Regions from separate parts of the Pseudomonas sp. SDO524_S393 genome, predicted to be linked through region 3. Evidence: riboswitches for the same ligand, from Rfam matches in the RefSeq annotation. Region 3 holds a riboswitch; each other region holds the start of a gene.

Region 1 (5,321 bases), on a different contig from region 3:
GGGAAGCCGATGGCTTCCCCTTTTTCGTATCCAGCCCCTAGACTGAACGTGATCGCCCCTTTGCTGTGAGAACCCTATGAGAAACGACGACCTGGACCTGCGTGCCGACCGCGACGACCTGCATGACTACGCCCCACGCGCGCCGCAACCCAAGCGCCAGAAGAGCCTGGTGCTGCAAGTGGCGCTGGGGGTCTTTCTAGGCGGCCTGGCACTGTGGCTGGTGCAGCTGGGTGCGTCCGCACTGATGGCGAAGCTGGCCATGGGCACCCTGCAATTCGGCGGCTGATGAAGATCAAAACTGTGGGAGTGGGCTTGCTCGCTCCCACATTGGATCTAGGCAGTTACTAACCCGCGCTCCTCCAACAACTTCACAAAACTGTTCAAACTCTGCGACACCGTACCCCGCCGCCAGATCAACCAGGTATGGAGGATGCGGAAACTGTCGCTCAACGGCCACACACTGACGGCCGTGAACCCCGGCATGCTTTCCAGCATGCTGCGCGGCATCAGCGCCAGGCCGGCCCCGGCACTGACACAGGCGAGCATGCCGTGGTACGACTCCATCTCGAAGATCTTGCCCGGCACCGCGCCATCCTGGGAAAACCAGCGCTCGAAGTGGTGCCGGTACGAGCAGTTCGAACGAAAGGTATAGATGCTCTCCCCCGCCACATCCTGCCCCCGGGTGATCGGCGTGTGATGCAGCGGCGCGATCACCACCATCTCCTCCTCGAACACTGCCACCCCTTCCAGCGTGGCGTGCAGCACCGGCCCATCGACGAACGCCGCTGCCAGGCGCCCCGAGAGCACGCCTTCGATCATGGTGCCCGACGGTCCGGTGCTCAGGTCCAGCTCGACCTTGGCGTGTTTCTGGTTATACGCCGCCAGCAAACCCGGAATGCGCACTGCTGCCGTGCTTTCCAGCGAGCCGAGGGAAAACGCCCCCTGGGGCTCTTCCCCGGCGACCGTCGCACGCGCTTCCTGCACCAGGTCGAGAATGCGCCGCGCGTAGCCAAGGAAATTCCACCCCGCCGGGGACAGGCGCAAGCGGCTTTTCTCGCGGATAAACAACGCCACGCCCAGGTCTTCTTCCAGTTGCTTGATGCGCGTGGTCAGATTCGACGGCACGCGATGAATCAATTGCGCGGCGGCACTGATGCTGCCTTGCTCGGCGACGGCCTTGAAGATTTCCAGTTGCACCAGGTCCACGGCCTTCTCCCATCGTGAAGTGATCACTCCCGCGCTCTTCGCGGGAACCTTCATTCTCACTTTGAGAATGTATTGCTTAATATTATTCAGTTTCCAGAAAAGAACCAGCACCGTAGGCTGAGCCCCACTTACTCATTCAGCAGGACGGTGCCATGAACGCGACCACCCACGCTCTCTCGATCAACCCCGCCAACGGCGAAACCGTCGGCAGCTACCCCTATGAAACCGCAGCGCAACTGGACGCCGCTCTTGACCGCGCCACCAGCGCCTTCCGCACATGGCGTCGCCAGCCGGTCAGTCAGCGTGCCGAACTGTTGCTGGCCCTGGCCGCCGCGCTGCGCGAGCAAGCCGAAGAAATGGCGCAAATGATCACCCTGGAAATGGGCAAACCCATCGCCCAGGCCCGTGCCGAAATCGAAAAATGTGCCGGGCTCAGCGAATGGTACGCCGCCCACGGTCCGGCCATGCTCGCACCGGAACCAACCCTGGTGGACAACGGCAGCGCCCAGATCGAATACCGCCCGCTGGGCCCTGTCCTCGCCGTGATGCCGTGGAACTTCCCGGTCTGGCAGGTGCTGCGCGGCGCCGTGCCCACCATGCTCGCCGGCAACACCTACGTACTCAAACACGCCCCGAATGTGATGGGCAGCGCTTACCTGATCCAGCAAGCGTTCCGCAAAGCCGGCTTCGCGCAAGGTCTGTTCGAAGTGATCAATGTGGCCAACGACGGCGTGTCCAAGGCCATCGCCGACCCACGCATCGCCGCCGTGACCCTCACCGGCAGCGTGCGCGCCGGTTTCGCCATTGGTTCCCAGGCCGGTGCCGCGCTGAAAAAATGCGTGTTGGAACTGGGCGGCTCCGACCCGTTCATCGTGCTCAACGACGCCGACCTCGACGCCGCCGTCCAGGCCGCGCTGATCGGTCGCTTCCAGAACAGCGGCCAGGTCTGCGCCGCCGCCAAGCGCCTGATCATCGAAGCCGGTGTGGCCGAAGCCTTCACCGCCAAGTTCCTCGAAGCCAGCCGCGCACTGGTGATGGGTGATCCGACCTCGGCCACCACCTATATCGGCCCGATGGCCCGCTTCGACCTGCGCGACGAGTTGCATGACCAGGTCCAGGCCACTCTGGAGGAAGGCGCGACCCTGCTGCTGGGCGGCAACAAGGTGCCCGGCGCCGGCAACTACTATGAGCCGACGGTGCTGGCCAACGTCACCGACCAGATGACCTCGTTCAAGCAGGAACTGTTCGGCCCGGTGGCGTCGATCATCACCGCCCGCGACGCCGACCACGCCGTGGCCCTGGCCAACGACAGCGAATTCGGCCTGACCGCCAGCATCTTCACCACCGATGCGGCCAAAGCCCGGCATATCGCCAACCAGCTGGAAACCGGCGGGATCTTCGTCAACGCCTTCAGCGTCTCCGACCCTCGGGTGGCGTTTGGCGGCATCAAGAAAAGCGGGTTTGGCCGCGAGCTGTCGCACTTCGGCGTGCGGGAGTTCTGCAACGCCCAGACGGTGTGGCTGGATCGCAAATAACCCGGCATTGTCCCCAATGCCAGTCAGTTAAGGAACCAAAGGGCGGCCAAGTTCTTGTAGTGAGCGGGCTTGTCCCGCGCTGGGTGGCGCAGCCGCCCTAATCCAGTCGCCGCGTTCTTCCAGACAGAACTCAGTTGTCTGGTTTTGGGGCCGCTTCGCGCCCCAGCGCGGGCGGTGCGACGATTCGACAAGCCCGCTCACCACAAAAAGCTCTCTGCGCCCCAAACTCCCCATCGCCTGCCCAATCGACTACCATACCGCGCCGGTTCCCAAACGGGACTAATAGGGAATCCGAAGCGCGGCCCGCCCGCGTCAATCGGAACTGCCCCCGCAACTGTAGCTGCCGAGCCTGCTCCCGAGCGCCACTGGACCTTGTCCGGGAAGGCCGAAGCGTGGTGATGACGCACGAGTCAGGAGACCTGCCGGCCCAAGCTCGATCACTAACCGGCGGGGTGTCCGGGAAGGACATCCTTGCCCTGCCCTTCAGGCGGTCCATGGCTGTATTTCCATTACCGTACCTCCCCAGCTCACTGTACGGTTCAAACGGAGATTGCCCCCATGCTGCCACGTGTCACCGCCCTGTTCACCGGCCTCGGCTTCTGCGCCCTGGCCCAGGCCGCGCCCACCCAGTACCCGTTGACCGTGGAAAACTGCGGCGCACGCGTCACCTTCCAGCAGGCCCCCGCGCGCAGCGTGACCATCGGCCAGGCTGCCACCGAAATGCTCTACGCCCTGGGCGTGGGCGATAAAGTGGTCGGCACTTCGCTGTGGTTCAACAATGTGCTGCCGCAGTTCAAGGCACAGAACGACAGCATCGAGCGCCTGGCCAACAACGAACCGAGCTTCGAAGCCGTGATCGCCAAGCGCCCACAACTGGTGGCCGCCGAACTGGAATGGGTGGTAGGCCCGCAAGGCGTGGTCGGTACCCGCGAGCAATTCCACGAGCTGAAGATCCCCACCTACCTGCTGCCCTCCGACTGCGAAGGCAAGGACAACCTGGTGGGCGCCGATGGCACGCGCCTGGAGCCGTTCCGCATCGAGACTATCTATAAAAGCATCAGCCAGCTCGCGCAGATTTTCGACGTGCAGGATCGCGGCCAGCAACTGAACGACGAGCTCAAGGCGCGCCTGGCCAAGTCGGTGGCCACCGCGCAGAGCAAGGGCCTCAAGCAGGCCAGCGCGCTGGTATGGTTCTCCAGCTCGGAAATGGCCAGCGACCCGTACGTGGCCGGACACAAAGGCATTCCGCAATTCATGCTGCAGACCCTCGGTCTGCATAACGTGGTGCAGTCCGATGAAGAGTGGCCCGCCGTCGGCTGGGAAACCCTCGCCAAGGCCAACCCCACCTTCCTCGTGATCGCCCGCATGGACCGCCGCCGCTACCCCGCCGACGACCATGAAAAGAAACTCGCCTTCCTGCGCAGCGACCCGGTCACGCGCAACATGGACGCGGTGAAAAACAACCGCATCATCATCCTCGATGCCCTGGCGCTGCAGGCCAGCATTCGCATGTTCGACGGGCTGGAACAACTGGCCACGGCCATCGACGGCTACGACTTGCCCAAATGATGCGCACCCTACTCGCCCTGGCCCTGCTGCTGGCCGCGGTACTGGCTGGCGTGGCCATCGGCGAAACCGCCATTTCGCCCGACGTCGTGTTTCAGGTACTGGCCAATAAACTGTGGGCCGCCGGCTACGTCCTCGACCCCATCGACGAGGGCGTGGTGTGGAACTACCGCCTGACCCGTGCCCTGGTCGCCGCCGCGTGCGGTGCCGGGCTGGCGACCTGCGGGGTGATTTTGCAATCGCTGCTGCGCAATCCGTTGGCCGACCCGTACCTGCTGGGCATCAGCGCCGGCGCATCCACCGGTGCGGTGCTGGTGGCCTTGATTGGCGTGGGCGGCGGGCTGGTGTCGTTGTCGGCGGGTGCATTTGTCGGTGCCATGGCGGCGTTTGCGCTGGTGATCCTGCTGGCGCGCGCCAGCGGTTCGGCCAGCGGCACCGGCCAGATCATCCTCGCGGGCATCGCCGGCTCGCAATTGTTCAACGCGCTCACCGCGTTCCTGATCACCAAATCCGCCAGTTCCGAACAAGCCCGGGGCATTCTGTTCTGGCTGCTGGGCAACCTCAGCGGGGTACGCTGGCCCTCGGTATGGCTGGCGGTGCCGGTGGCGATTGCAGGGTTGGCGGTGTGCCTGTGGCACCGTCGCGCGCTGGACGCGTTCACCTTCGGCAGCGACTCGGCGGCATCCCTCGGCATTCCGGTGCGCCGTGTGCAGTTTGTGCTGGTGGGTTGTGCGGCGCTGGTGACGGCAGTGATGGTGTCGATTGTCGGCTCCATCGGCTTCGTCGGTCTGGTGATTCCACACGCCGCGCGCCTGTTGCTCGGCACCGGGCATTCACGCCTGCTGCCGGCCAGTGCGCTTGGCGGTGCGTTGTTTCTGATTGCAGCGGATGTGCTGTCGCGCACCTTGATCAAGGGCCAGGTGATTCCCGTCGGCGTAGTGACGGCACTGGTCGGCGCGCCGGTGTTTGCGCTGATCCTGATCGGCCGGAGAAATGCCCGATGAATGTACTGAG
Region 2 (5,321 bases), on a different contig from region 3:
CCAGCTCGCTGGTCTGGCGACTCACCAAGTAACTCACGCGGGTACGCGCCTGCTCCAGATCATCGGCGCGCAGGGCCTGGGCCACCGGCGTCACATGCTCGCCGAGGCTGCGCATGCCGAGGGCGCAGTACAACGCCAGTATCTCCAGCACCCAGCCAATATAAGGCGCCCACGACAAGGCCGTCGCCAGCAGGGTCAGCGGTACTACGGCGATAAACCACGCCGTCACGCCGTGACTGCGCCAGCCCCGGCCGCCGGCGTTGAAACGTTGTTCGACCCGCCCGGCGAAATTGCCGAACGCCACCAGCGGATGCCAGCGCTTCGGTTCACCCAGCAGCGCGTCCAGCGCGACTGCGGCGACACATAGCAAGGCCACACTCATTGACTCACTCCCCACGTATTCTCGTACAGCATGTCACTCAATGGCCGAGGCTCGGTCCAGCCTTCAAGCTGCAACATCGGTGCCGGGTAGAACCCGTCCACCGGCCCCAGGCACAACACCGCCAAGGGTTTCGCGCCGGCGGGCAAGCCGAGCAGGTCCGCCAGGGCCTGAGGCTCGAACAACGACACCCAGCCCATCCCGAGGCCTTCGGCGCGAGCGGCCAGCCACAGGTTCTGGATCGCGCAGGACAGCGATGCCAAATCCATTTCCGGCAAGGTTCTTCGGCCAAAGATATGGCGTTCGCGATCGTCCATCAGCGCCGCCACCAGTACTTCGGCACAGTCGTGAATGCCTTCGACCTTGAGCTTCATGAAGTCATCGGAGCGCTCGCCCAGGGCTTCGGCGGTGCGTACGCGCTCTTCTTCCACCAGTTGTTGGATCCGCCCACGCAATTGGCGGTCGCTGATGCGGATAAAGCGCCAGGGCTGCATCAGGCCGACGCTGGGTGCCTGGTGCGCGGCCTGGAGCAAACGCTGCAGCAATTCAGGGGCCACGGTGCCGCCGCTGAAGTGGCGCATGTCGCGGCGTTCGGCGATGGCGCGGTAGATGGCGTCGCGGTCGGCCTGGGGAAAGGCGTTGTCAGTCATGGCCTCTTCGCGGGCAAGCCCGCTCCCACACATGGATCGGTGAGTGCTGTCGAGGGGCAAGCGTGCCCAAGATCCGGCGCAAACAAAGCGGCAACCGCCACCGGATTCGACGGAAAGTAAAAGTGCACGTAAGACGCCGTCATCCGTCCCTGCCGATAGACCGCTTCGGCACCGCGCCCGCCATTGGGGCTCAGGCCGCGGGCAATGGGCTGCCACTCGGTGGTGGTCAGGGAATGGTGATAGGTGTGGCCGCGCAACGTGCCTTCGGGCAATTCGACATTTTGCAGCGCCAGGGCCGCGAGTTTCTTCTGCATCACCGCATCACCCTGCAACAGGCCGACCAGTTCGACATGATTGCCGTCGACATCGGTCAGCGAGTCCAGCAGGTAGAGCATGCCGCCACATTCGGCGAGCAAGGGTTTGCCGGCGGCATGATGGGCGCGGATGGCGTCGAGCATCGGCGTATTTTCCGACAGCGCCTGGTGATGCAGCTCCGGGTAACCGCCCGGCAGATAGAGGCTGTCGGCATCAGGCAATTGGCGATCATGGATCGGCGAGAAAAAGCGCAACTCGGCGCCCATCGCCCGCAACAGGTCGAGGCTGGCGCCGTAAGTGAAAGCAAAGGCTTCGTCGCGCGCCACGGCGATACGCACACCGTCCAGCAAAGGCTCGATCTCGGTCACAGACGGCGCGGCAAAGGCCACCGGCGGCGGCAACGCGACTTCGCAACTGCTGCCCAGCGCCTCGGCGGCGGCGTCCAGGCGCAGGTCCAGGTCATTCAATTCGCTGGCTTGCACCAGGCCCAAGTGGCGACTGGGCAATTCGATACCGGTCTCGCGGGACAGCGCGCCATACCAACGCAGGCCTTCGGTGAGGCTGCCTTCGAGCAACTGCGCATGGCGCAGGGTACCGACGCGGTTGGCCAACACACCGGCGAACGGCAAGTCCGGCTGGTAGCGCGCCAGGCCCAGGGCCAATGCGCCGAAGGTCTGGGCCATGGCCGTGCCGTCGATCACGCCGAGCACCGGCACGCCGAAGTGCCGCGCAAGGTCGGCGCTGGATGGCGTGCCGTCGAACAGGCCCATCACGCCTTCGATCAGGATCAGGTCGGCCTCCCCGGCCGCTTCCCACAACAGGCGACGACTTTCCTGCTCGCCCACCATCCACATGTCCAATTGATACACCGGCGCACCGCTGGCGCGCTCGTGGATCATCGGGTCGAGGAAGTCCGGGCCGCATTTGAACACACGCACCTTGCGCCCCAGGTTGCGGTGCAAACGGGCCAGCGCGGCGGTGACGGTGGTTTTGCCCTGGCCGGACGCCGGTGCGGCGATCAGGACGGCCGGGCAATGACGGGTTTGATTCAAAGTTCGACGCCCTTCTGTGCCTTGATACCGGCCTGGAACGCGTGCTTGAGCATGCCCATTTCTGTGACGGTGTCGCCCATCTCGATCAATTCGGGCTTGGCACCACGACCCGTCACCACCACGTGCTGCATGGGCGGGCGGGCTTGCAGGTCGCTGAGCACCTGATCGAGATCGAGATAACCGTGCTTGAGGGCGATGTTCAGCTCGTCCAGCACCACCAGGCCAATGGAAGGATCTTGCAGCAGCTCGCGGGACACCGCCCAGGCGGCTTCGGCGGCGGCGATGTCGCGCTGGCGGTCCTGGGTCTCCCAGGTAAAGCCTTCGCCCATCACATGGAAACGCACCTGCTCCGGAAAGCGCCGGAAGAACAGCTCTTCGCCCGTGCTGTTACGCCCCTTGATGAACTGCACCACACCGCACTGCATGCCGTGGCCCATGGCGCGGGCCAGCATGCCGAATGCCGAACTGCTCTTGCCTTTGCCATTGCCGGTCAACACCAGCAGCAAACCGCACTCGTTCGGGGAATTGGCGATGCGCTCGTCGATCACGGCTTTTTTACGCAGCATGCGCGCCAGGTGGCGCTCGTCGCGGTCGGGGGAATCAGTCATGGCAGCTCTCCGTTGGGGCTGGACAAAAACGGCGGGCAGGAAAAAGGAACAGCAGACAGCCAAGCATCGCCCACCGTGATGCTGTTGAATGCTTCAGGCCGGTCTCCGGGCTCATGAGTGGCGCTTGCCGGAGCAGGCAGGCCGACGGCGCGCCTTCCCATATCGCACGCGATACAGTGGCTAAAGGCACCGTCTTGACTCATTTACCGTTGCGGGGGCAGCGCCGGATTCGCGGCAGCATGGTGGTCACATGCGCTCGCTCACCGGCTTCCCTGTTTCACTCTGTCGACACATGGGCCACAGAGCACCTGAAACAAGCCGCGAAGGTTAGTGGGTTGGGGGTGGAGCGTCAATTAAAGCCGGCCCTGCGCTTGAACCATCGGACCGCCGTGCACCTCTACTCCTACAGGCATCCAGGAGAACACCATGCATAAAACAAGACTCGCGCTACTGATCATGCTCGCCGGCAGCCTCGCTGCCTGTGGCGAAAGCTCTACCTTGCAGGTTTCCGATGGCACGGGGCCTTCGCCCACGTTACCGGAGCCGAACAAGACATTGATCCCCACCGTCAACATCGCTCCCGCCGTGGGCTGGCCCGCCGGCGCGAAGCCGGTAGCCGCCGCCGGTACTCAGGTCGGCGCGTTTGCCGAGGGCCTGGATCATCCGCGCTGGCTGTACGTACTGCCCAATGGCGATGTGCTGGTGGCGGAAACCAATGCGCCGCCCAAGCCGGATGACGCCACCGGTATTCGCGGCTGGGTGATGGAGAAGGTCATGGGCAGTGCCGGCGCCGGAGTGCCAAGCCCGAATCGCATCACACTGCTGCGCGATGCCGACCACGACGGCATCGCCGAAACCCGCACGGTGTTCCTGGCAAACCTCAATTCTCCGTTCGGCATGACCCTGGTGGGCAACGACCTGTACGTGGCCGACTCGGACCAGTTGCTGCGTTTCCCTTATCAACCGGGGGAAACCTCGATCAAGGAGGCCGGCACCAAGGTCGTCGACCTGCCCGGCGGCACCCTTAATCACCACTGGACCAAAAACGTGGTGGCGAGCAAAGACGGCAGCAAGCTGTATGTGAGTGTGGGCTCCAACAGTAATGTCGGCGAAAACGGTCTGGAGGCCGAACAAGGTCGGGCGGCGATCTGGGAAGTGGACCGTGCCAGCGGCCAGCACCGCATCTTCGCCTCCGGCCTGCGCAACCCCAACGGCATGGCCTGGGAACCGCAAAGCGGCAAGCTATGGACCGCGGTGAACGAGCGCGATGAGATTGGCAGCGACCTGGTGCCGGACTACATCACCTCGGTCAAGGATGGCGGATTCTATGGCTGGCCGTTCAGCTACTACGGGCAGCATGTGGATGTGCGCGTCACGCCGCAGAACCCGGAATTGGTCGCCAAGGCGATTGCGCCGGACTATGCGGTAGGCCCCCACACGGCGTCCCTGGGACTGACCTTTGCCGAGGGCAGCAAGCTCCCGGCGCAGTTCAGCAACGGGGCCTTCATTGGCCAGCACGGTTCGTGGAACCGCAAGCCGCACAGCGGCTACAAGGTGATCTTCGTGCCGTTCGAAGGCGGGCAGCCGAAAGGCCAGCCCGTGGATGTGCTGACCGGGTTCCTCAACAGTGATGAGAAAGCCATGGGCCGGCCAGTGGGCGTGGTGATTGATCAGCAGGGGGGCTTGCTGGTGGCGGACGATGTGGGGAATAAGGTGTGGCGGGTATCGTCGGCCAAATAACCGGTTTGACGAACACCACCAAACCAATGTGGGAGCCGGGCTTGCCCGCGATGCAGGCGCTGCGGTGTGTCGGTCGCATCGCGGTGATGCCATCGCAAGCAAGCCAGCTCCCACACAAGCCCGCCCCCACCTTCAGAGCTTTAAAGGGCCCTAAGGATTGCGCGCCAGATTCCCCGGCAGCACGCGCTTGGCGCTCAGGTACGCATTCTGCCAGTAGGCCTTGTCCAGGGTGTCCAGCTTCACCGTACCGCCGGTTTGCGGCGCATGCACAAAGCGGCCCTCTCCGACATAGATCCCCGCATGACTGACCTGGGAACCACCACCGGTGGCAAAGAACAGCAGGTCACCGGTTTGCAGATTCTCTTCACTCACATCCTGGGCACGCATCACGATCAGCTCGCGGGTGGTGCGCGGCAGGGAAATACCAGCGGCATCGCGGTAGACAAAGCCGATCAGGCCACTGCAATCAAAACCGGAGTCCGGCGTATTGCCGCCCCAACGGTAAGGCGTGCCGACCAGACCCAACGCACGGAAGAGCACGTCTTCGGCAGCCGGCGAGAAATTTTGCGTGGAATAG
Region 3 (5,321 bases):
CACCCCCTGGATCAACAGGCGCATCGGCTTGTTCGGGATGGCCGCGAAGCCCTTGATGCGCAGGATGCCGTGTTGCACCACCAATTGGGTCAGGGCGTCGAGCAGCAACGCTTCGTCGGCTTGCGGCAGGTCGATGGAAATGGAGTCGAACGCGTCGTGATCGTGGTCATGGTCGTCTTCACCTTCGTGGTGATGATCGTGATGGCTGTGACGACCATCGATGTGCTCTTCGGAGCCGGCGCCCAGGCCGATCAGTACGTCCAGCGGCAGACGACCGCTGCTGGCTTCGACGATCTTCACCGCTGGCGGCAGTTCTTCGGCGACTTCCAGGCGTACCCGGGCCAGGTCTTCCGGGTTGATCAGGTCGGTCTTGTTGAGGATCACCAGGTCGGCGCTGGCCAGTTGGTCGGCAAACAGCTCGTGCAGCGGCGATTCGTGGTCCAGGTTCGGGTCCAGTTTGCGCTGAGCATCGACTTGGTCCGGGAAAGCGGCGAAGGTGCCCGCGGCCACGGCCGGGCTGTCGACCACGGTGATCACCGCGTCGACGGTGCAGGCGCTGCGGATTTCCGGCCACTGGAAGGCTTGTACCAAAGGTTTTGGCAGGGCCAGGCCCGAGGTTTCGATGAGGATGTGGTCAAGGTCGCCACGACGGGCTACCAGCTCGCGCATCACCGGGAAAAACTCTTCCTGCACGGTGCAGCACAGGCAACCGTTGGCCAGTTCGAACACCCGGCCAACGGCCTCTTCTTCGGTGCAACCGATGGAGCACTGCTTGAGGATTTCACCGTCGATGCCCAGCTCGCCGAACTCGTTGACGATCACGGCGATGCGACGGCCCTGGGCATTGTCGAGCATATGGCGCAGCAAGGTGGTTTTGCCCGAGCCGAGGAAGCCGGTAACGATGGTGACGGGGAGTTTGGCCAGTGTTTTCATCGGATGCCCTTTGGGGCGGGCATACGGGACGATAGGCCCTGCGACGGCGCGCAGCAGCGGATTTCGTCACCGGATCACCCCGCCCGGTTGAAGTAGAAAATCGGTTGCGAGGCAGGTCTCCTGGCTTGGGGCGTGCGGGTCTTGCGACCGGCGCTGGCTGCGCCTTCCCGCCGTTTTGGCAGTGGCGTGGCAGTCAGTTGAACCCTTCACAGTTGCGGGGGCAGCCGCGGCTTGGACCGCGTTCCCTTCTTAGCTCCGGCCTGGGCTGGAGAACCTCAAGGGTGCAAGGCTACGCAGTGCCACAGAGCGGGTCAATGCCAACACATGAGGTTCGCGCCATACCGCGGCAGTCGAATGAAACTTACAACTCGCATCAATTGCTGATAGCCAGCCAGGAACAACTTCGACGCTTGCACCACACAGATCTGGCTCATAAGCACTCAATGCGCATCAGACATACCAACGCAATAAAGGATCAAACATGAAACTTTCGGCACTTCCCCCGCTCCACTTCAACCTGCCACCTAACTCGCCGAGCTACAAAGGCGAGAAAGAAGCTGATGCCCCGCGGGACAGTATTCAGGTCCAGCATGCTGCATACACGAGCCCCCTCGAAACTCGGGCAAAGAGAAGTACAACAGAGCAAAAGCCCCCGGTCTGGTCCTACAGTGACCGACAGTTGCTACAAGAGGTGAAGAAACACTTCGATGAATATGCAACCGGGCGGGGCGATGAATACGTAAACTTCAATGAATTAAAAGAGGCCGCCGGTCAGGTGCCAACCACGAGAACCTTCTCTCCAGAAGCCTCAGCCATTGCCGAGGAGATCCTCAAACGCCCCCGGCTTCTTAACCAACTGGATATCGGAGTGGGCTGGACACCTGGCGGAAGAGGATTACAAGACGAGAGGTTTGATCATGCCAACCTTGACTACTTGATCCGCCACGCCTCCACTAAGCGCAGAGTCAAGTTAGGTCAGACTCGCTTTTAAAGCTGGTCTGATCCGCAAAAAAGCAACATTGATCGCTCGTAATCCTTGAGGTCAACTCTATCCGTCAAACACCTTGAACATTACAGCCGTCCAAGATGTTTGACGCACATCACCCTCCCATGCTCTCCTACACGTCTTGTTTCGGGTGCCCTGCAAAGGGTGAAACGGGAAACCGGTACGCCATACCCCTATGGCAAGTCCGGTGCTGCCCCCGCAACGGTAAGCGAGCGAAGCGTCAGATCCACTGTGCATACGCATGGGAAGGCGACACTTTCAAAGGCGAACAGCCCCTCGCAAGCCCGGAGACCGGCCCGAAAAAATCAGATAACAAACCCGCGGTGGGCGGGCGCTGTTCAGAACCCTGCGTGCCTGGCTCGCGGGGTTTTCATGCGCTCGTATCACCCTGAAACCCTGAAGGGACGCGCCATGTCGATCATCAGCAGCACTTCGCACGCCACAGGCAACACCACCACTCTCGGCCAACGCCTGACCGCCGCCATCGGTGCGTCGATCCTCGGCGCGTGCCTGGTGTATTTCGCCGGTTTCTCCCATATCGAAGCGGTACACAACGCTGCTCACGATACTCGCCACAGCGCCGCGTTCCCGTGCCACTGAGACCTGCCGACATGATCAAGCGTATTGCCCAAACCGCAGGCTTCACCGGCCTGCTGGCCGCCCTGCTGCTGACCCTTTTGCAAAGCTTCTGGGTCGCCCCACTGATTCTGCAGGCGGAAACCTACGAAAACGCCCCCGCCGCCACCGAAGTGGCCCATGAGCATGCCGAAGGCGCCGCCGCCCACAGCCATGATGCCGAGGCCTGGGAGCCGGAAGATGGTTGGCAGCGCGTGCTCTCCACCACCGGTGGCAACCTGGTGGTCGCCGTCGGTTTTGCGCTGATGCTTGCCGGCCTCTACACCCTGCGCGCACCGACCCGCGCCGCACAAGGCTTGCTGTGGGGCCTGGCCGGTTACGCCACCTTCGTGCTGGCGCCCACCATGGGCCTGCCGCCTGAACTGCCGGGCACTGCTGCGGCCGATCTGGCGCAGCGTCAGGTCTGGTGGATCGGCACCGCCGCCTCCACCGCCGCCGGTATCGCGCTGATCGTGTTTGGCCGCAACTGGCTGCTGAAAGTACTGGGCGTGGCGATCCTCGCAGTGCCGCATGTGATCGGAGCCCCGCAACCGGAAGTCCACTCGATGCTGGCCCCGGAAGCCCTGGAAGCGCAGTTCAAGATCGCCTCGCAGTTGACCAACGTCGCCTTCTGGCTGGCCTTGGGCCTGATCAGCGCGTGGCTGTTCCGTCGCAACCGTGACGATCAATACGCCGCATGATTCTGGCGGTTGGCCTGGGGTGCCAGCGGGGCTGTGATGTTCATGCCCTGCTGGAGCTGTTTGACAACGCCCTCGCGGAGGGGGGCGTTGATCGCAACAGCATCACCGCACTGGCCAGCATCGATTTGAAAAAGGACGAGCCGGGAATACTGGCCTTGGCCAAGGCGTTGAAACTGCCGCTGCACTGTTTCAACGCGGAACAACTGGCGGTTTTTGCCGACCGCCTGAGTCACACATCCGAGGTCGCATTCGCCCATACCGGCTGTTACGGCATCGCCGAAAGCGCCGCCTTGGCCCTGGCCGAACACCTTTCGGGGACTTCTGCCCGCCTGCTGATCACCCGCAAAAAAAACGCCCAGGCCACCTTTGCATTGGCGTGCGCCGGCTAAAATCCCGATAATTGCGCACCCCGATCATGAGCAATTTTCATGCTCGCCCGTTTTTCAACAGGATTTTCCATGACCGTCTACTTCATCGGCGCAGGCCCCGGCGACCCGGATTTGATCACTGTCAAAGGCCAGCGGCTGATCCGTAACTGCCCGGTGATCCTCTATGCCGGATCCCTGGTGCCCGCAGCAGTGCTGGAAGGTCATCGGGCGGAAACCGTCGTCAACAGCGCCGAATTGCATCTGGAACAGATCATCGACCTGATCAAGGCAGCCCATGAAAAAGGCCAGGACGTAGCGCGAGTGCATTCCGGTGACCCGAGCCTGTACGGCGCCATCGGCGAGCAGATCCGTCATTTGCGCGAGCTTGGCATTCCGTTCCAGATCATCCCTGGCGTGACGGCTGTATCCGCCTGTGCGGCGCTGCTGGAATCGGAACTGACCCTGCCGGACATCGCCCAGAGCGTGATCCTGACCCGTTATGCCGATAAAACCAGCATGCCCGCCGGTGAGGCGTTCGACAGCCTGGCACAGCATGGCACGACCATGGCGATCCACTTGGGGGTCAACCATCTGGACAAAATCGTCGCCGAGTTGCTGCCGCATTACGGCGCAGATTGCCCGATTGCCGTGGTGCACCGGGCGACATGGCCGGATCAGGATTGGGTGGTCGGTACACTGGCGGATATTGCCGAGAAGGTTGCCGCCAAGGGCTTTCGGCGTACGGCACTGATTGTGGTGGGCCGGGTGCTGGCCAGTGACAGCTTCAGCGAGTCTTCGCTGTACCGCGCAGGCCATGCCCACCTCTACCGCCCCTGATCAAGCCCTGAGATCCACGCAACCCCCTGTGGGAGCCGGGCTTGCCCGCGATAACGGCATGCCAGGTAAAACATTTGTATGCTGATAGGCCGCTATCGCAGCGGTGCGGCGACCCGACAAGCCAGCTCCCACAGTTGATCTGCTTTGTTAGATGGATAGTGCACGGCATTAAATTTCAGGCATAAAAAACGGCGCTCACGGGGCGCCGTTTTTTCGTTCGCAGTGAACGCCTTACTCAGTAGTAGGCGTTTTCTTTCTGCGTGTGGTCGGTCACGTCACGTACGCCCTTGAGCTCCGGAATACGCTCAAGCAGGGTGCGCTCGATGCCTTCGCGCAGGGTCACGTCCGCCTGGCCGCAGCCCTGGCAGCCGCCGCCGAACTTGAGCACGGCGATGCCGTCGTCGACCACGTCGATCAGGCTGACCTGACCGCCGTGGCTGGCCAGCCCCGGGTTGATCTCGGTTTGCAGGTAGTAGTTGATGCGCTCGTTCACCGGGCTATCGGCGGTAACATTCGGCACCTTGGCGTTGGGCGCCTTGATGGTCAACTGGCCGCCCATGCGGTCAGTGGCGTAGTCGACCACGGCGTCATCAAGGAAGGCTTCGCTGAAGGCATCGATATAGGCGGTGAAGCTTTTCAGCCCCAGGGCGGTGTCTTCAGGCTTTTCTTCACCGGGCTTGCAGTAGGCGATGCAGGTTTCGGCGTACTGGGTACCCGGCTGGGTGATAAAGACGCGGATACCGATACCCGGGGTATTCTGCTTGGACAGCAGGTCAGCCAGGTAATCGTGGGCGGCGTCGGTAATGGTTATGGCAGTCATGGAAACTCCTCACAGGCTTGCCGGCAGTTTACGCCAAAATA

Evidence for each region. A riboswitch is a leader RNA that binds a small molecule or an ion and turns the genes downstream of it on or off. The one in region 3 is predicted to bind cobalamin.
Region 1: another riboswitch for cobalamin. It lies ahead of ACW9IB_RS23600 (ABC transporter substrate-binding protein); the one in region 3 lies ahead of ACW9IB_RS23865 (CbtB domain-containing protein).
Region 2: another riboswitch for cobalamin. It lies ahead of cobO (cob(I)yrinic acid a,c-diamide adenosyltransferase); the one in region 3 lies ahead of ACW9IB_RS23865 (CbtB domain-containing protein).

Annotation. Positions count from the first base shown of each region.
Region 1 covers NZ_JBSVVZ010000065.1:5,467-10,787, forward strand. The annotation lists gene ACW9IB_RS23585 (hypothetical protein) at 77-286, shown strand; gene ptrR (putrescine utilization regulator PtrR) at 334-1,206, opposite strand; gene ACW9IB_RS23595 (aldehyde dehydrogenase family protein) at 1,359-2,741, shown strand; cobalamin riboswitch at 2,988-3,182, shown strand; gene ACW9IB_RS23600 (ABC transporter substrate-binding protein) at 3,300-4,310, shown strand; gene ACW9IB_RS23605 (FecCD family ABC transporter permease) at 4,307-5,311, shown strand; gene ACW9IB_RS23610 (ABC transporter ATP-binding protein) at 5,308-5,321, shown strand, end outside.
Region 2 covers NZ_JBSVVZ010000071.1:21,841-27,161, forward strand. The annotation lists gene cbiB (adenosylcobinamide-phosphate synthase CbiB) at 1-382, opposite strand, end outside; gene bluB (5,6-dimethylbenzimidazole synthase) at 379-1,029, opposite strand; gene ACW9IB_RS24680 (cobyrinate a,c-diamide synthase) at 1,026-2,396, opposite strand; gene cobO (cob(I)yrinic acid a,c-diamide adenosyltransferase) at 2,393-3,004, opposite strand; cobalamin riboswitch at 3,084-3,331, opposite strand; gene ACW9IB_RS24690 (PQQ-dependent sugar dehydrogenase) at 3,431-4,744, shown strand; gene ACW9IB_RS24695 (C40 family peptidase) at 4,895-5,321, opposite strand, start outside.
Region 3 covers NZ_JBSVVZ010000066.1:27,632-32,952, reverse strand. The annotation lists gene cobW (cobalamin biosynthesis protein CobW) at 1-933, opposite strand, end outside; cobalamin riboswitch at 1,027-1,226, opposite strand; gene ACW9IB_RS23870 (hypothetical protein) at 1,415-1,924, shown strand; cobalamin riboswitch at 2,051-2,253, shown strand; gene ACW9IB_RS23865 (CbtB domain-containing protein) at 2,351-2,539, shown strand; gene ACW9IB_RS23860 (CbtA family protein) at 2,551-3,255, shown strand; gene ACW9IB_RS23855 (cobalamin biosynthesis protein) at 3,252-3,644, shown strand; gene cobM (precorrin-4 C(11)-methyltransferase) at 3,714-4,460, shown strand; gene nfuA (Fe-S biogenesis protein NfuA) at 4,696-5,280, opposite strand.